One region of the Micromonospora sp. SCSIO 07396 genome, then DNA from elsewhere that is predicted to be linked to it. Evidence: riboswitches for the same ligand, from Rfam matches in the RefSeq annotation. Region 1 holds a riboswitch; each other region holds the start of a gene.
What was found. Region 1 has a riboswitch for cobalamin ahead of ACWCHM_RS13535 (CbtB domain-containing protein). Riboswitches for the same ligand answer to the same signal wherever they lie in the genome.
Positions count from the first base shown of each region.

Region 2: another riboswitch for cobalamin. It lies ahead of cobN (cobaltochelatase subunit CobN); the one in region 1 lies ahead of ACWCHM_RS13535 (CbtB domain-containing protein).
Region 3: another riboswitch for cobalamin. It lies ahead of ACWCHM_RS07950 (ribonucleoside-diphosphate reductase subunit alpha); the one in region 1 lies ahead of ACWCHM_RS13535 (CbtB domain-containing protein).
Region 4: another riboswitch for cobalamin. It lies ahead of bluB (5,6-dimethylbenzimidazole synthase); the one in region 1 lies ahead of ACWCHM_RS13535 (CbtB domain-containing protein).

Region 1 covers NZ_CM132210.1:3,166,901-3,171,538, forward strand. Annotated here, with positions in the region: gene ACWCHM_RS13525 (copper resistance CopC family protein) at 1-312, shown strand, start outside; gene ACWCHM_RS13530 (PepSY-associated TM helix domain-containing protein) at 542-1,984, shown strand; cobalamin riboswitch at 2,040-2,181, shown strand; gene ACWCHM_RS13535 (CbtB domain-containing protein) at 2,216-2,419, shown strand; gene ACWCHM_RS13540 (CbtA family protein) at 2,410-3,213, shown strand; gene ACWCHM_RS13545 (histidine phosphatase family protein) at 3,210-3,818, shown strand; gene ACWCHM_RS13550 (ankyrin repeat domain-containing protein) at 3,941-4,638, shown strand, end outside.
Region 2 covers NZ_CM132210.1:2,466,354-2,470,991, reverse strand. Annotated here, with positions in the region: gene cobN (cobaltochelatase subunit CobN) at 1-1,670, opposite strand, end outside; cobalamin riboswitch at 1,978-2,107, opposite strand; gene ACWCHM_RS10420 (hypothetical protein) at 2,709-3,044, opposite strand; gene ACWCHM_RS10415 (aldo/keto reductase) at 3,136-4,035, opposite strand; gene ACWCHM_RS10410 (MFS transporter) at 4,109-4,638, opposite strand, start outside.
Region 3 covers NZ_CM132210.1:1,826,642-1,831,279, forward strand. Annotated here, with positions in the region: gene ACWCHM_RS07945 (ribonucleotide-diphosphate reductase subunit beta) at 1-454, opposite strand, end outside; gene ACWCHM_RS07950 (ribonucleoside-diphosphate reductase subunit alpha) at 508-2,883, opposite strand; cobalamin riboswitch at 3,005-3,218, opposite strand; gene ACWCHM_RS07955 (helix-turn-helix transcriptional regulator) at 3,246-4,133, opposite strand; gene ACWCHM_RS07960 (oxidoreductase) at 4,263-4,638, shown strand, end outside.
Region 4 covers NZ_CM132210.1:1,632,750-1,637,387, forward strand. Annotated here, with positions in the region: gene ACWCHM_RS07265 (potassium-transporting ATPase subunit C) at 1-725, shown strand, start outside; gene ACWCHM_RS07270 (TetR/AcrR family transcriptional regulator) at 911-1,498, opposite strand; gene ACWCHM_RS07275 (SDR family NAD(P)-dependent oxidoreductase) at 1,580-2,473, shown strand; cobalamin riboswitch at 2,492-2,690, shown strand; gene bluB (5,6-dimethylbenzimidazole synthase) at 2,728-3,360, shown strand; gene ACWCHM_RS07285 (hypothetical protein) at 3,446-3,790, shown strand; gene ACWCHM_RS07290 (TetR/AcrR family transcriptional regulator) at 3,762-4,376, opposite strand; gene ACWCHM_RS07295 (hypothetical protein) at 4,479-4,638, shown strand, end outside.

The sequences.
Region 1 (4,638 bases):
GGCACGACGGGAGCCGTCCGGGTGACCGGTCCCCTGCCCAACGGGACGTACACCGTGGCGTACCGGGTGGTCTCCGCCGACGGGCACCCGGTGCAGGGGTCGTACCCGTTCACCGTGGCCGACCCGGCCGGTCCGGCCGCGCCGTCCCCCGGTCCGCCCACCGCGTCCCCCGACCCGCCGACCGCTGCGGCCGTCGCGGTGGGGCGCGGCGGCGGGCGGTCCACCGTCGTCGGTGCCGCCGGCAGCGCGGTAGTCGTCCTGCTGGCCGCAGCAGCCCTGCTGCGTCGGCGACGCCGGTCGCGGCGCCCCTGAAGCCACCCGCCGCCGCTGGGCCGCAGGCGGTCGCGGTCGGCAGACCCGTGCCGGCAGACGGTCGTCCCTTGTGGACCCGTGACGCCGCCGGCCCGTCCGGACATGTGCCGGGAACCGCGGGGACGTCCGCTGCGACTACCTCACCAGGCGGGGCCGATCGCAGGGAATCGGCTGACCCGCAGGCACGGGGCGACCATCGAATACATCCAACACATTCGATCGGATGGATATGTCTGTCACTGAGTTGTCCGACCCGCCGAGGCCGGAACCCGCCCCACCCGCCCGGCCGGCCCGGGGTGGCTCCCCGTTCGGCGCGCTGCTGCTGCGGCTGCACTTCTACGCCGGCATCCTGGTCGCGCCGTTCCTGGTGGTCGCCGCGTTGACCGGGCTCGCCTACACGGTGGCCCCGCAGGTGGACGCGGCGCTCTACGGCGAGGTGTTGACCGTGACGCAGGTGGGTGAGCGCCCGGTGCCGGTGGCCGACCAGGTCGGGGCGGCCCGCAACGCCCATCCGGAGGGCAGCGTCAGCGCGGTGCAGCCCGGCACCGGCGACCGGACCACGAGGGTGGTGTTCACGGTGCCGGAGCTGGCGGACAAGCAGCACACCGTGTACGTCGACCCGTACACCGGCCGGGTGCAGGGGCAGCTCACCACCTGGTTCGGGTCCACACCGGCCACCACCTGGCTGGACGACCTGCACCGCAACCTGCACCTGGGCGCGGTCGGCCGGCACTACTCGGAGCTCGCCGCGAGCTGGCTGTGGGTGCTCGCGCTCGGCGGGGTGGTGCTGTGGTGGCGTCGCCGCCGCGCCTCCCGGTCCACCGCGCGGCACCTGCTCGTACCGGACCTGACCGCCGCCCGCGGGGTGCGCCGGACCCGCAGCTGGCACGCCACCACCGGGATCTGGCTCACCGTCGGCCTGCTGTTCCTCGCGGCCACCGGGTTGACCTGGTCCCGGTACGCCGGGGCGAACTTCGGCGCCGGTCTCGACGCCCTCGACGCCCGCGCCCCGCAACTCTCCACCGCCCTCGCCGCCGGACCGGCTCCGGCCGACCCCGGTGGCGGCCACCACGGTGCCGCCGGGGCCGGCGGGGTGGTCGAGTCGGCCGCCTTCGACCGGGTGCTGACCGCCGCCCGGACGGCCGGGCTGGCCGGCCCGGTCGAGATCGCCCCCGGCGAGCCGGGCTCGGCCTGGACGGTCACCCAGGTCGACAACACCTGGCCGGTGGCCAAGGACCGGGTCGCCGTCGACCCCACGACGGGGACGGTCACCGCCCGCAGCGACTTCGCCGACTGGCCGCTGCTGGCCCAGCTCAGTGGACTCGGCATCCAGGCCCACATGGGGGTGCTCCTCGGCCCGGTCAACCAGATCCTGCTCGCCGCGCTGGCCCTCGGGCTGCTCTGCGTCGTCGTCTGGGGCTACCGGATGTGGTGGCAGCGCCGGCCCACCCGGGCGGACCGCCGGGCCCGCACCGGCACTCCGCCACCCCGGGGTGGTGTGCGGGGCCTGCCGTGGTGGGCGGTGCCCGTCGGCGTACCGGTGGTGGCGGCGATCGGCTGGGCCTTGCCCCTGCTCGGGCTGAGCCTGCTCGCCTTCCTCGTCGTCGACGTCGCCCTGGGCGTGGCGGCCCGACGTCGCCGCGACGCCGCCCCCGCACCGGCCGGCGGATGACGTGCCGCCCCCGGCCGGCACGTCACATTCCCCGGGCGACGATTGACCGGTCGGGGGTCGCGCCGTTACGGTCGACCCACTATCTGCGGCGTCGCGAGGTAAGCCGGTGGGAATCCGGCGCGGTCGCGCCACTGTGAGCGGTTCCGTCGTCGACGGGTCCGTGAGCCAGGACGCTCGGTCGTCCGCAGCCTTGCGATGGGGACGCGTCATCCCCGGGAAGGTTCGAATCCCATGTCGAGTCCCACTCCTGCCCAGCCGCTGGTGCACCCCGTCGGGTCCACCCGTCTGTGGTGGACGGCCCTGGCCGTCGTCGGCGTACTCCTGCTGCTCACCTACCTGGTCGCGTTCGACCAGGGTGCGGTCTCGCGCAGCGGCATGTTCCTGCACGAACTGATGCACGACGGCCGGCACCTGCTCGGTGTCCCGTGCCACTGACCGCTGCCCACAACCCACCCACCTTCGTCACCGTCCTGCTCCGCGGGCTCCTCGCCGGCCTCGTCGCCGGTCTACTCGCGGGCGGTTTCGGCTACCTCGCCGGTGAGCCGCGCATCGACGCGGCCATCGCGATCGAGGAGGCCGCCACCCACACCGGGCCGGTGGCCGACGACCACCACGCCGAGGACCTGGTCGGCCGGGACGGGCAGCGGTTCGGCCTGTTCCTGGCCACCGGCCTGTTCGGGACGGCGATGGGTGGCCTGCTCGCGACCGCGTACGTGCTGCTGCGCCGACGGTTCCCGGCCGCCGACGACGGCCGGTCGGCGTTGCTGCTGGCGGGCGGTGCCCTGCTCGGCGTAGTGCTCGTGCCGTTCGGGAAGTACCCGGCCAATCCCCCGGCGGTGGGCAACCCCGACACCATCGACCAGCGCACCGCCGCCTACCTGGCGTTGGTGGTGCTCGGCCTGGTGGCCGTCTGGGCGGGCACCCTGGGCTACCGGTCGGTCCGCGCCGACGCGCCGCCCTGGCAACGGTGCGGCGCGGCCCTCGGCGGGTTCGTCCTGGTCGCCGGCGTCGGGTACGTCGTCCTGCCGTCGTTCCAGGAGGTCCCGGAGGACTTCCCGGCAGCCCTGCTGTGGAATTTCCGGCTGGCCTCGCTCGGCACCCAGGTGGTGCTGTGGACCGCCCTCGGTCTGTTGTTCAGCGCCCTGATGAGCCGACGCACCGCAGGGCCGCGCCCCGGCGACCGGGCCCGTGCGCCGCTGACCGGTCAGGGCACGCCGGCCCGCCCGTGACCTCGACCAGCCTGCGGCTGGTCGCCCACGCCCACACCGGCGCGCTGCGGCGGGCGGTGTTCGGCGCGGGCGACGACGACCTGGACGAGGGCGGTCGACAGGCCGCCCTCGCCCTGGCCGGTCACGGCCGGACCGGGCCACTGGGCACCGTGGACACCTGTCTGACCAGCCCGGCGACCGCAGCGGTGCAGACCGCGTACGCCCTGGGGTTACGGCCCACCGTCGAGGCCGCGCTGGCCGACTGCGACTACGCCGGCTGGGCCGGGCGCAGCCTGGCCGACGTCGGGGCGCGCGAGCCCGGGGCGCTGCGCCAGTGGTGGGAGACGCCCGGGGCGACGCCGCACGGCGGGGAGTCCCTCGTCGCGCTGCGCGAGCGGGTCGCCGGCTGGCTCGACGACCGGCTCGGGCCGGGCCGGCGGATCGTCGCGGTGACCCATCCGATGGTGATCCGCGTGGCGATCGTGCACGCGCTCGGCCTGCCGATGGCCGCCCTGCCCCGGCTGGACGTCGCCCCCCTGGCGGTGGTGCGCCTCAGCCGGTACGGCCAGCGGTGGCAGCTCCGGTTCACCGCGCCGGCCGGGCCCGGAGACCGACATGCACCATGACCGGCCGGTCCGCCTCCGGCGAACAAGGTGGCGGTGCGGGCCGGTGGCGGTGAGACTCGGTCCTGGCCCCGACCTACCCGGGCGGCGGGGCACGGCAACCGGCTGCGGGTAGGGTCGCGCAGATGACCGGTGATCCGTCGCTGCTCGCCGCCGACGATCCGTTGGCGGTCGCGGTGACCGGGGCGATCCGCGACGGTGACCTCGCCCGGCTGCGGTCGCTGCTCAGCACGCACCCGGGGTTGGCCGCCGGGCACATCGTCGACCGGGTCGGCGGGGTCCGCACCCTGCTGCACGTGGTCACCGACTGGCCGGGCCGGTTCCCGCGTGGTGCCGACACCGTCGCCGCGCTGGTCGCCGCCGGTGCCGACGTCGACGCCCGGTTCGCCGGTCCGCACCGGGAGACACCGCTGCACTGGGCGGCCAGCTGCGACGACGTGGACGTCGTCGACGCCCTGCTGGACGCCGGCGCCGACATCGAAGCTCCCGGGAGCGTGATCGCCGACGGCACGCCGCTGGCCAACGCGCGGGCCTTCGCCCAGTGGCGGGCGGCGTTCCGGCTGGTCGTCCGGGGCGCCCGCACCACCCTCGTCGACGCGGCGACGCTCGGCCTGCACGACCGGGTGGAGCGGGCCTGCACCGGTGACACCCCGCCGTCGACCGACGAGATCGACTGGGCGTTCTGGGGTGCCTGCCACGGCGGGCGGCAGTCCTGCGCCGGGTACCTGTGGACACGCGGCGCGCGGCTCAACCGGGTGCCGCCGTGGGAGCACCGCACCGCCCTGGACGCGGCCGTCCGGCGCGGTGCCACCGAACTGGTCGG
Region 2 (4,638 bases), 700 kb from region 1:
TTGCCGGGCAGCCACTCCAGGGTGCCGTGCTTGCCGAGGTGCACCACCGCGTCGGCGCCGAAGCCGCCGTCGTCGACCGGCGCGGCCAGCCACCGGTACGCGGCGAGATAGTGGTGGCTGGGCGGCAGGTCGGGGTCGTGGTAGATGGCGATCGGGTTCTCGCCGAAGCCGCGCGGCGGCTGGATCAGCAGGGTGACGTTGCCGAACCGCAGCCCGGCCAGGACGATGTCCCCGTCGTCGGTGTAGAGCTGACCGGGTGGCTCACCCCAGTGTTCCCGCATCCGGTCCCGCAGGTCGGCCGGCACCTGGTCGAACCAGCGCCGGTAGGTCTCCCCCGGCACCCGGGCCTCGGCGGCGGCCAACTGTTCCGGGGTGAGCCACTCGACGTCGTGGCCCCCGGCGGCGATCAGCGCGTGGATCAGCGCGTCCCCGTCGGTGGGTGGTGGCGCGTCGCCGAGGTGGTACCCCTCGGCGGCGAGGGCGGCGAGCAGGCGGACCGCCGAGGCGGGGGTGTCCAGGCCGACGGCGTTGCCGACCCGGGAGTGCTTCGTCGGGTAGGAGCTGAGCACGATCGCCACCCGCTTGTCGGCGTTGGGCAGGTGGCGCAGCCGGGCCTGCCGGACGGCGATCCCGGCGACCCGGGCGGCCCGCTCGGCGTCGGCGGCGTAGACCGACAGCCCGTCGGCGTCGATGCGTTTGAACGAGAACGGCACGGTGACGATCCGGCCGTCGAACTCGGGGATGGCCACCTGCATGGCCGCGTCCAGCGGGGACAGCCCGGCGTCGCTGGCCGCCCACTGCTCCCGGGTGCTGGTCAGGCAGAGCGCCTGGATCACCGGCACGTCGAGGGCGGCGAGCGCGCCGACGTCCCAGGCGTCCTCGTCGCCCCCGCCGGAGGCGTCGGCGGCGACCGTCCCGCCGGCGGCGAGGACGGTGACGACGAGCGCGTCGCAGCGGGCGAAGAGGTCCAGCGGCCCGTCGCCGGGGGTGAGCCCGCGCAGCGAGCCGCAGAAGATCGGCAGCGGTTCGCCGCCGGCCGCGTCGACCGCGTCGGCCAGGGTCTGCACGAAACCGGTGTTGCCGGCCAACGCGTGCGCCCGGTAGAACACGATCCCCACCGTGGGCCGCCCGCCGCCGCCCTGCCGCCCGTCCGGTCCGGCCGCCTGATCCGCCTGGTCGGTCGGGTCTGACTGGGCGGTCGGGGCGGTCGGGGCGGTCGGGTCTGGGTGGGCGGTCGGGCGGCACCGGTCGAGGATGCCGTACGGCGGGGTGGGGGTGGGCGGGTCGAAGCCCTCCCCGTTGAGCAGGACCGTGTCGGACAGGAACCGCGCCAGCTGGGCGAGGTTCTCCGCGCCCCCCTCCACCAGGTAGGACAGCGCTTCGGTGGCCACCCCGGAGGCCACCGTGGACGCCGCCATCAGCTCCGCGTCAGGCACCGCCTCGCCGCCGAGCACGATCGTGGGGACCCCTGAGCCGAGCACCGCCGCGAGGCCGTCCGGCCAGGCCTGCCGCCCGCCGAGCAGCCGTACGACGGCCAGGTCGACCCCGTCGAGCAGGGCCGGTACGGCGGCCACGTCGACCCGGGTGGGGTTGGCGAGGCGGTAGTCGGCGGCACTGGCGCGGGCGGCGAGCAGATCGGTGTCGGCGGTGGACAGCAGCAGGATGCGCACGTGCAGCTCCGGAGAGTGACGTCCGGCTCGACCACGGGGCCGGGCCGAGCGGGGCGGGAGGGACGCCGGTCAGCGGCGGCGGAGGTCGACGACCCCGCCGACGGCGGGGCACCCGGACCGGCCGTCAGCGGTACGTGGCAGGCCGACCGCCCCGGCGACGGCCGGCGACGGTGGGAGTGGTGGGAGCACGCGGCGGCGCGGGCTCGACAGTGATGCGGGAATCACCGACCGTGATCGGGTCGGCAGTGACGCTGCGCGTCATCGGGTCCTCCTCGGGTGTCCACGCCCTGGGGTTCTCCGACGGCCGAAGTATCCTGGCTCCCGGATCGACGCTCACCCCCGGCCTTCCAACCGTGCACGCACGGTCGTGACCCACGAGGGGGGATCGCTCCCCGGTGACAGTGGCGGGACCGCGTCGGAATCGCACCGACTTCCTTCACTGCCGTCAGGCCGCGAATGCTGCCACACTCCTCACCCCGAGGTCAACGGCAGCCACCGGCCCCACGACGGCACCGGTCGGCCCCCGTGGTGAGGCCGACGGCGATGGTTCGCGCTCGTCCAACGGGGCGCGGCCCACACCCAGACGGCCCGCACCCAGACGGCCCGTCCCCGGTGGATCGTCCCCGGTGGCTGGCCGGCCCCTGGCGGTCGGGATACCTCTTTCACACGCTGTCGAGCTGATGACGTCAACGACTCGGACCGGCATGGTCGGGTCCGACCGGACGGTGGTCGGGCGGATAGCCCCGGCCACCCCACCGCCGCCGCAGCGCGGCCCCGGCCCGACGCCTCGGGCCGCGCCGCTCCGACGCCACCGGTCACCCTGCCCCGACACCGCCGGCCATCCCGTCACGGCGGTGCGGGTCGGCACACCCGGCAGGCAACGATCCGTCATCGTCATCAGCTCGAAAGGACCCGCATCGACATACCCACACCGAGTGGCCGGCGGACCGCAGGCCGGCGCACGCGGCCAGCGCACGCCTTCGCCACCCTGGCCGCACCCCACGACCCCGCCGCACCCCACGCACGGCTGGTGGACAGTCAGCGCAGGCGGCGCTCGGGGTGGGCCCGGTTCCAGGCCCGCATCCGCTCCGGGTACCCGGTCTTCGCCGCCTCGTACAGGGGCACCGCGTGCCGGTGGGCCAGCTTCGCCGCCGTCCGTGGGGAGCCGGTGCGGCGGCGGATCCACTCCCCGTCGTGCGCGATCGCCACCACGGTGGTGTCGGTGGCGGTCGTCTCGGGTTCGAGATAGAACTCCACCCCCCGGTGGGCGGCCACGAAGTCCGCCAACGCGGTCAGGTCGTCCCGGGTGGCCTCCCGGTCGAGCTTGGTCGGGATGCCCTCGTCAGCCCGGGTCCGTCGGCTGAACCAGCCCATCTGCCCGTTCCTCTCCTCGGCGTCCCTCCAGTGGAGCACCCCCACCTGGAAGGGCGCTGCGAACCCGGTGACAGCCGGCTGAGCGGCCCGTTCACGCCCGGTCGAGGGCGGCCAGCTCGTCGGGGGTGAGCCGCAGCGCCCCGGCGGCGACGTTCTCGGCCAGGTGGGCCGGGTCGCCGGTGCCGGGGATGGCCAGCACGTGCGGGCCCTGGTGCAGCGTCCAGGCGAGGCGTACCTGTTGCGGGGTGGCGTCGTGGGCACGGGCGACCGCGCGTACCGCCGCACCGTGGTCGGTGCGCGCCCCGCCCTCGCGGTTGCCACCGGTCAGGGAGAAGAACGGCACGTAGGCGATCCCCCGGTCAGCGCACTCGCGGACCATGGCGTCCTGGTCGCCGCGGTTGTCCAGGGCGTAGTTGTTCTGCACGCAGACCACCGGGGCGATGGTCTGCGCCTCGTCGAGGTGGTCGAGGCGGACGTTGGACAGACCCAGGTGCCGGATCAGGCCGGCGTCGCGCAACTCGGCCAGCGCGCCGAAGCGTTCGGCCACGGAGTCCGGCGCGGGTCGTTTGACGATCCGCAGGTTGACCAGGTCGAGGTGGTCGCGACCCAGCCGGCGCAGGTTCTCCTCCACCTGGGCGCGCAACTGCGCCGGGCCGGCCTCCTCGTGTATCCCGGTCGTCGGGTCGTCCCGGAAGCCGACCTTGGTGGCGATGACCAACCCCTGCGGGTACGGGGCGAGCGCGGCGCGGATCAGCTCGGTGGCGTACCGGGCGGGGCCGGTGCCGACCTTCAGGGTGCCGCCCGGCGAGACGTAGAAGGCGGCGGTGTCGATGTGGTCGATCCCCAGCTCGACGGCCCGGCGCAGCACGCGCAGCGCCCGCTCCCGGTCGGGGTGGGCGGTGATCCGCATCGAGCCGAAGCCCATCCGGTGCACGGTGCGGTCGCCCAGGGTCCAGCGGCCCGCCGCTGCGGCGGTGATCTCGGTTGGCATCCGGCGACCCTAGCCAGCGCCGGCAGCCTGGGGTAACGGCCGCGCACCCGATACCGGAACGGGTCGGGGACTGTTAGTTTTTCTGTACTGGACCGGTGGGTGCCGACGGTCCGACACCGGCCGGTGGACGGGTCGCCGGCACCAGGCCCAGCGTCGGGATCAGCAGCAGCGGCACCACCAGCAGCGCGTGCAGGATGCCGACGTGGTCGCCGAGCAGGCCGAGCAGCGGCGGGCTGGCCAGGAACGACGTGTAGCCGAGCACCGCGACGACGCTGACCCGGGCGGGGGCGTGTTCCTCGTCGTCGGCGGCGGCGCTCATCCCGACCGGGAAGCCGAGCGACGCGCCGAGTCCCCAGAGGACCACCCCGACGACGGCGAGCGGACCGGAGCCGGCCAGCACCGCCAGCAGGGAGCCGGCGGCGGCCAGCAGGATCGTGCCGATCAGCACCGGCACCCGGCCCCAGCGGTCGATGGCCACGGTGCCGACGGTCCGGCCGATGGTCATGCCGGCGACGAAGACCCCGAAGACGGCGGCCCCGGCGGCCTCGCTGACCCCGTAACCGTCGACGAAGGCGACCGCCAGCCAGTCGTTGGCACTGCCCT
Region 3 (4,638 bases), 1.3 Mb from region 1:
GGTCCGCCCGGGTCCGCAGCTCCCGCAGCTCGAACACCGAGTCGATCCAGCGGAAGCAGAACTCGGCCTTACGCCGGATCGACGGGATGTTCTCGATGGCGGCGAACGCGGCGAACCGTTCCTGCTCGTCGGGGACGTACGTGTCGAGCAGGTTCAGATAGAACTGCACGTGCACGGCTTCCTCGAACAGCTGCCGGGACAGGTAGAGCCGGCCTTCGGGAGAGTTGACGTGCTGGTAGAGGTTGAGCACCAGGTTGTTGGCGACGATCGTGTCACCGGTGGCGAAGAACGCCACCAGCCGGGACACCAGGTGCCGCTCGGCGGGCGACAGCCGTTCCAGGTCGGCCAGGTCGGAGTGCAGGTCGACCTCCTCCACCGTCCAGGTGTTGCGGATGGCGTCCTTGAACCGGTCGAAGAAGTGCGGGTAGCGCATCGGCCGCAGGGTGAGGTCCATGCCGGGGTCGAGCAGCAGGTGCCGCCCGCCGGTGCGGGTTTCGTCGACGGTGGTCACTGGCACGCCTCGCAGCTCTCGGGGTTCTCCAGGGAACAGGCCAGCGCCTCGGCGTCGGCCGCGACGACCGGGGCGACGGTGACGGTGGCCTGCTGGATCCGGGTCGCCGGACGCGACCGCAGGTAGTATGTGGTCTTCAGCCCGGACTTCCAGGCGTGCAGGTACATCGAGGACAACTTGCCGATGGTCGGCGCGCTGAGGAACAGATTCAGCGACTGCGACTGGTCGATGTAGGGTGCCCGCGCGGCGGCCAGGTCGATCAGCGCCCGCTGCGGCAGCTCCCACGCGGTACGGAACAGCTCCCGCACCTCGGCGGGCAGGTCGACGATCCCCTGCACCGACCCCTCGGCCCGCTTGATCTGGTCGCGGATCTCCGGCGTCCACAGGCCGCGTGCCTTCAGCTCGCGTACCAGATAGGTGTTGATCTGGAGGAACTCCCCGGACATGGTCTCCCGCTTGAACAGGTTGGACACCTGTGGCTCGATGCACTCGTAGCAGCCGGCGATCGACGCGATCGTGGCGGTCGGGGCGATCGCCACCAGCAGCGAGTTGCGCAGGCCGTGCGCCGCGATCCGGGTGCGCAACGCCGCCCAGCGCGCGGTCTGGGTGGGCTCCACCCCCCACAGGTCCGGGTGCAGGTCGCCCCGGGCCGCCCGGGTCTGCGGGTACGCCGGGTGCGCGCCGAACCGTTCGGCCAGACCGGTCGACGTCTCCAGGGCGGTCAGGAAGATCTCCTCCTGGACCCGGGTGGACAACTCCCGGGCCCCGGCCGAGTCGAACGGCAGGCGCAGCGCGAACAACGCGTCCTGCAAACCCATCAGCCCCAGCCCGACGGGCCGCCAGCGCGGGTTCGACGCCGCCGCCTGTTCGGCCGGGTAGTAGTTGATGTCGATCACCCGGTCCAGGAACACCACCGCCGTGCGGACCGTGGCGCGCAGCTTCTCCCAGTCGACACCGTCGCCGGTGAGGTGCGCGCCGAGGTTGACCGACCCCAGGTTGCACACCGCCGTCTCGGTGTCGCTGTTGACCTCCAGGATCTCGGTGCACAGGTTGGACAGGTGGATCGTGTTGCCCGGCACGCCGGTCTGGTTGGACAACCGGTTCGACCGGTCCTTGAACGTCATCCACCCGTTGCCGGTCTGCGCCAGGGTGCGCATCATCCGCCCGTACAGGTCCCGGGCCTTGACCGTGCGGACCGCCTTCTTCTCGGCGACCCGGTACGCGGCGTCGAACTCCTCGCCGTACAGGTCGGGCAGCTCCGGGGCATCCGACGGGTCGATCAGCGACCAGTCGCCGTCGGCCTCGACCCGGCGCATGAACTCGTCGGGGATCCAGTTGGCCAGGTTGAGGTTGTGGGTGCGCCGGGCCTCCTCACCGGTGTTGTCCCGCAGCTCCAGGAACTCCTCGACGTCCGGGTGCCACGGTTCCAGATAGACGCAGGCCGCCCCCTTGCGCCGGCCGCCCTGGTTGACCGCCGCGACCCCGGCGTCGAGGGTTTTGAGGAACGGCACGATCCCGTTGGACCGGCCGTTGGTGCCTCGGATCAGCGCCCCCCGGCCACGTACCCGCGTGAAGGAGATGCCGATGCCGCCGGAGAACTTCGACAGCTTCGCCACCTGGTGGTAGCGCTCGTAGATCGAGTCCAGTTCGTCGCGCGGCGAGTCGACCAGGAAACACGACGACATCTGGGTGTGCCGGGTGCCCGAGTTGAACAACGTCGGGGAACTCGGCAGGTAGGCCAGCGACGACATCAGCCGGTAGAACCCGACCGCCTCGTCGGGCGTGCCGGACAGCCCGCAGGCCACCCGCAGCAGCCAGTACTGCGGGGTCTCCACCACCAGCCGTGACCGCGGGTGCCGCAGCAGGTAGCGGTCGGCCACCGTACGCAGTCCGAAGTACTCGAACCGCAGGTCACCGGCCGGGTCGACGGCGTCGTCGAGTTGACTGGCGTGCCGGGCCACGAACGCGGCGGTGTCGTCGGCGATCAGGCCGAGGCCGTGGGCGTACCGGATGGACTCGCTGAAGGAGGTCACCTCCTGCCCGCGGACCTCCTCGTCCACGTAGGCGGCCAGCAGCCGGGCCGCCAGCCGGGAGTACTGCGGTTCCGTGCCGATCAGCTCGGCCGCCGTCTGGATCGACAGTTTGTCCAGCTCGGCCGTTGTCGCCCCGTCGTAGAGGCCACTGATCGTCCGGGTGGCCACCCGCAGCGGGTCGACCTCGTCCAGGTCGGTGGCCCACCTGGCGACGGCCGTGACGATCCGGTTGACGTCCACCGGTTCGGTGTCGCCGTCGCGCTTGCGGACCCGCATCGCGGGCCGGCGTGGCTGCGCGCCGTCGACGTCGGACGGTGGGCTCTGCGCTGTGCTCGTCATGACCTCTCCTCGCTGTCACCGATGGCCATCGGGACGCGGGAGAACGCCAACGGGCGCGGCGCGACGGCCGGCCCGGGTGCTGGCGTCGGTCGTCCCGCGCGACCTCCGACCGCCGCGCGCAGCAGCGCACGGCGCACTGGCAGGTCTTCGGACTCGCGGGCGTGACCGGGGTCGGTCGCCTACTGGCCGTCGCTTCCCAGACCTCGCGGTCCAGTGCTCGATGACGGCGGTCGTTCCCACTTACCGCTGCGGGGCAGTCCCGGATTCCCACCGGGTTCCCTGTTGCCTCGACCGGACCACCGGGCCCGGCCGAACCAGCTGCGTGGCACACCATATATGGCGTAGATGGGGGAGAGGCAACACTAGATGTCGCGTCGGCGTGTCAGATAACTCTCACCCGAGCGGCCGGTGGCCCGCAGTGACGCCAGCAGCCGCAGCGCGTCGGCGTCGGCGCTGCCCGGCTCGGCGGTGAAGACCAGCATGACCGGGCCGGGGTTGCCGGGCAGCGGGTAGGTGTCCCAGTCCAGGACGATGTCGCCGACCTCGGGGACCTGGAAGGTCTTGGTGCCGCTGACCGAACCGCGCACGTCGTGCCGGGACCACAGCCGCCGGAACTCGGCGCTGCGGATGCTCAGCTCACCGACGACGGCGGTGGCCCGGGGATGGGTGGGGTCCGTGGCGACGGCGGCGCGCATCATGCCGATGTAGTCCATGGCCTGCTGCTCCCAGGCCGCGCAGCGCCGCACCGGGGCCGCCGCCTCGTCGAACATCAGCAGCAGCATGTTGAGCCGGTCCGGCGGGTGGTCCGCCGGGTCACCGAGCAGCGCCACCGCCCACGCGTTCCAGGCGAGCAGGTCCAGGTGACGGCCGAGTACCACCGCCGGGGTGTCCATCACGCGCAGCAACCGCCTGGTGCTCTCCGGCACCCGCTCCGGGCCGTGGTCGACCCGGGCGGGCACCGGCCGGCGGGCGGCGCGGGCCAGGGTGAACAGGTGCCGGCGTTCGTCGTCGTCGAGGCCGAGCGCGGCGGCGAGCCCGTCCAGCACGTCGTCGGACGGGCGAACCTCCCGGCCCTGTTCCATCCGCTGGTAGTAGTCGGTGCTCAACCCGGCCAGCAGCGCCAGTTCCTCGCGGCGCAGCCCGGTGACCCGGCGTCGGCCGCCCGGCTCCAGGCCGACGTCCCGGGGGTGCAGCCGGCCGCGCCGGGCGCGCAGGAAGTCACCGAGTTCACGGGCGTACGGATGGGTCATGTCGCCAGTGTGACGCGGCCCGGACCGGCGCGGGTAGGTCTGCGGGACCTAGGCAACCGGCTACGACGGAGTCCGCCCGGCCGGTCCGTAGCGTCGGTGCTCCCACCCCCGACCGCTCAGGAGCAGCAGATGACCTGGACCGCCGACCACATTCCCGACCAGCGTGGCCGCACCGTCGTGGTGACCGGCGCGAACTCGGGCCTCGGTCTGGTCACCGCCACCGCGCTGGCCCACCGGGGCGCGCAGGTCGTGCTCGCCGTCCGCGACACCGCCGCCGGCCGGCGGGCCGCCCGCAGCATGGGCGGCGACGTCGAGGTACGCGAGCTGGACCTCGCCTCGCTGGCCTCGGTACGGGAGTTCGCGGCGGCCCTGGCCGCCGACCATCCGAGGATCGACCTGCTGGTCAACAACGCCGGTGCGGTGCTGCTCGGCCCGCGCCGCACCACCGTCGACGGCCACGAGCTGCATCTGGCCACCAACCTGCTGGGGCACTTCGCGCTGACCG
Region 4 (4,638 bases), 1.5 Mb from region 1:
ACGGCAAGACCGTCGGCAGCGCGCTGATCGGGCAGTCGTTCACCGACGGGGACGGCAACCCCGTCCCGCGCTATTTCCAGTCCCGCCCGTCCGCCGCTGGCGACGGCTACGACCCGACCTCCACGGCGGCCGGCAACCTTGGCCCGGAAAGCGTCGTCGACACCCTCTCGACCGACCCGGAGGCAGCCTCCGAGAGCCTGCTCACCCAGGTCTGCGCCCGCTCCAGGGCGGTGGGTGCACTGGACGGGGTGGACGGACGACGCCCGTACTGCACACCGGACGGGGTCGGCGCGGTGCTTGCCGTGTTCCGCGCCGACGGGCTCACCGGCCCGGTCATCCGCGTGGTCAGCGTCAACCAGGTCGCCCCGGCCACGCCGTTCGTCAGCTCCTGGCAGGGCGTGCCTGTCGAACTGGCCAGGCCGGACGAGGACTACGTGGCCGCCGGCGGGCTGATCGTGCCGGTGCGGGGTGACGCTCCGGCGACACCCGCGGTGCCGGCCGACGCCGTCACCGCCAGCGGCAGCGGCCTCGACCCGCACATCTCCCCGGCGTACGCCCGGATCCAGGTGGCCCGGGTCGCGCGCGAGCGCGCCGCGGACCCCGCAGCGGTCCGGGCGCTGGTGGCGAAGCACACCACCGGCCGGTCGCTCGGCTTCATGGGCGAGCCCGGCGTGAACGTGCTGGAACTCAACCTCGCCCTCGACGAGAGGTTTCCCGCCCGCTGACGGACGACGTCGGGCAGGGCCGGCTCCCGGGTCGGCCCTGCCCGGACCTACCCACGGGCCACCGGCCGGCTCGTCGGCCCCGTGCCGTCCTCGGCCCGCCGACTACCGTCAGACTGCCGGACCCGGTGCTGCCGAGCCCACGTGCCGACCGGTCCCCACCGGCCGTCGAGTCCGCTGCCCGCCGGTCAGGTGTGCCGGTTCCTGACGGCGACCATGTCGACGAGGGTGTCGGTGAGGTCTTCGGCGCTGACGCCTCCCCACTTCGGGTCGGCGAGCTGGCCACTGGCCTGTAGGCCGGCGATTCCGTTGGCGCTGCTGATGAGCAGGGCCGCGTACCGGCGGGCGTCCTGCTCGCCCACCAGTTCGGCGACGACGGCCAGGAACTCGGTCTGGCTCCGCTGGGCGGCCCGGGCGAGTGCGGTGGGGTCGCCGGGCGGGTTGCTGAACATGAGCTTGTAGAGGTGCGGTTGACGGCGGCCGACGTCGACGAGTGCGAGGAGGCCGCCGCGGAGCTTTTCGGCGGCCGACAGGCCAGGTGTCGCGCGAAGGGTCTGCATGCGGTCCCCGAGCGTGTCCCAGGCCCGGGTCCCGACGGCGATCAGCAGGCTTTCCTTGTCGGGGAAGTGCCGGTAGGGCGCTCCGCGCGTCACTCCGGCGCGTGCTCCCACCGCGCGCAACGTCACTGCGTCGAGGCCACCGGAGTCGAGCAGCTCGGCGGCCGCTTCGAGCAGGGCGCGGCGGGTGGCGGCGGCTGATTCGGCGCGGCTGGTCACGCGGACGATGCTAGTCCGCCGGTGATGACTAAGTCACTTCACTCGGTTGACGTTGTCATCTGATTGGTGCAGACTTGAGAGATGACAACGTCAACTGAAAGTCGGGAACTCGTGGTCGTGACCGGCGCGTCGACCGGCATGGGTGCGGCCACCGCGCGGGAACTGGCCCGGCGTGGTTTCCACGTCCTCGCCGGCGTGCGGCGCGAGGGCGACGCCACGCCCCTGCGGACCGACCGCATCGAGCCGGTGATCCTCGACATCACCGACCCCGACCACGTCGCCGCGCTCGCCGCACGCGTCGGGCGGGATCCGCTGCCGCTGCGGGCGCTGGTCAACAACGCCGGCGTCCCCGGTGCCGGCCCGGTCGAGGTGGTGCCGCTGCACGAGTGGCGGCGCATCTTCGAGGTGAACCTCTTCGGTCACGTCGCGGTCACCCAGGCCCTGCTCCCCGCGCTGCTGCGCGGCAAGGGGCGCGTCGTCAACATCAGCTCCCTCAACGGCAGGGTCTCCATGGCCGGCTACGGTCCGTACGCCGCCAGCAAGTTCGCCATGGAGGCGATGAGCGACGCGCTGCGCAACGAACTGGCCTCGTACGGCGTGCAGGTGGTGGTGGTCGAACCGGGCGGCGTCAAAACCGAGATGTCCCGCGTCGGCCTCGCCGCCCTCGGCCGTCTCGACGAGACGATGACCCCGGAGCAGAACGAGCGCTACGGTGCCCTGATGCAGGCGATCCCCTCCCACGTGGCGGCGTTCACCAGGGCCGGGGTGACCTCCGCCGTCGCCGCGAAGAGGATCGCCGCGGCGGTGACCGACCGCAGGCCCCGCACCCGCTACACCATCGGCGCGACGGCTGCCCTCCTCATCCGGGCCTCCCGCGTCCTTCCCGACCGGATGCTCGACCGGATGACGACCTCCGACCTGCGCAGGCACTACCCGACCGGGAACCGTGGCCGCACCACCGCCACCCGTACGTGATCCACCGATAGCATCGGCGGCGGCATGATCGTGCGAGGTGCCCCGCAACTGCGGGGAGAATCGGGAAGCCGGTGTGAATCCGGCACGGGCCCGCCGCGGTGACCGGGGAGCGACCGTCCAGGCGCGAGGAGCGCAGCCACTGGCCGTACGGCTGGGAAGGCGGACGGGTCGGCGTTGATCCGGGAGTCCGAAGACCGGCCTCGCGTCGACCGCCCACCCGTCGGGGGTGGGCCGAGCGCAGCGGGAGCCTGCCTGTGGAACTCTACGACGCCATCCACCGCCGCCGGGACGTCCGGGCCGAGTTCACCGGGGAGCCGGTGCCGGCCGACACCCTGCACCGGATCCTCGACGCCGCGCACGCCGCGCCCAGCGTCGGCCACTCGCAGCCGTGGGACTTCGTCCTGGTGCGGGACCCTGCCGTCCGTCGTCGGTTCTACCGGCACGTGCAGGCCGAGCGGGCCACGTTCGCCGCCGCTCTGGACGGTGCCGCGGCCGAACGGTTCGCGCGCATCAAGATCGACGGGGTGCTGGAGTCGACGCTGTCCATCGTCGTCACCTACGACCCGCAGCGCGGGGGCCCGGCGGTGCTCGGGCGGCACGCCATCGCCGACGCCGGCCTCTACTCGGTCTGCCTGGCCATCCAGAACCTCTGGCTCGCCGCGACCGCCGAGGGGTTGGGCGTGGGGTGGGTCTCCTTCTACCGGGAGTCGTTCCTGGCCGACCTACTGGGTGTGCCGGCCGGCATCCGGCCGGTGGCCTGGCTCTGCGTCGGGCCGGTCACCCATCTGGAGGCCGTGCCCGACCTGGAGCGGCACGGGTGGCGGCGACGCCGGCCGCTCGCCGAGGCGGTGCACCATGACCGTTGGCTGCACCGGGCGACCGACTGACCGAACAGCTAATTCGGGTACGTCGATGCAACGGTTAGGCTGACGTCGCGCTCAGTCGTTACCTGGCTACGTTGGGAGGAGTTCCATGCGTACCACCGTCACGGCCCTGGCCACCTCCGCGCTTGCCGCCCTGGGCCTCGTGGCCGCCGGGGCCACGCCGGCCCTCGCCGCCGCCCCGGCGCCCTTCTGCGAGTCCGGCGCGTCGCAGTTCTACTGCGACGGCAGCAGCACCGGCACGACGACCTGGAGCATCACCTGGTACTCCGGCAGCGTCGGCACCTTCACGACCGCCGGGCCGACCCTCTTCGCCACCTGCCCGGCCAGCAACCTCGGCCACCCGGTGCGGGCCAGCTACAGCTACGTCGACGGGGGCACCACCCAGTACAGCGGCACCACCCAGTTCATCTGCCGCAGCGGCGCCTGGCAGTAGCGACCTGACCGTTCGAGGTGGGCAGCCCTTCCAGCTCGGTCCGCAAGGTCGCGAGTGCGGCGTCGATGATGTCGGCGAGCCGGCGACCGTCGTCGGTGTCGAGCCATGCGGCGACGGACACGTACATCAGGGTTCCCGCCGTCTCGGCGAGCAGGTCGGCCCGCAGCGGATCGAGGCCGCCGGCCCGGAAGCCGTCCCGCATCACCTGGGCCAGCATCGCGCGCTTGTGCTGGTCGCGTTCGCGCAGCCCCGGGTCGGACGCCACGATGGCGCGCCGCTGCCGCAGGTCGTCCTTGCGACCTTCGAAATACGTCTCGGCGAGCGTGCGCAGGCCCGCGACGATGAACGCCAGCGGTTCGTCTGCGGGCGCCGTGGCCATGAGTTGCTTGGCGTAGGCACCGATCTCGGCCTCGTCCGCGAAGAGCACCTCGCGCTTGTCGGCGAAGTGCCGGAAGAACGTGCGCGTCGTCAGGCCGGCCCGCGCGGTGATCGCCGGCACAGTGGTCGCGGCGAAGCCCTGCTCGGCGAAGAGTTCGAGCGCCGCCTGCCGCAGCCGCTCGCGGGCATCCGGTCGCCACCTGGCCATGGTCCCAGTGTAGTCGTGATGACATCGCATGTCGTCGCCGGTATGGTGATGACACGGCGTGTCGTCACTGGGGCGGATGCCGCACCAGGGCGGAGCTGTGCCATGACCGACGTATGGATCCTCGGCGGCACCGGCCGCAGCGGCCGCGCTATCGCGGCCGAACTGCGCCGACGGAACATCGAGCCGGTGCTGGTCGGCCGGGACGCCGAACGGCTCAAGGCCGCCGCCGGCGGGCTGCCGACGATGCTCGCCGGTACGGTCC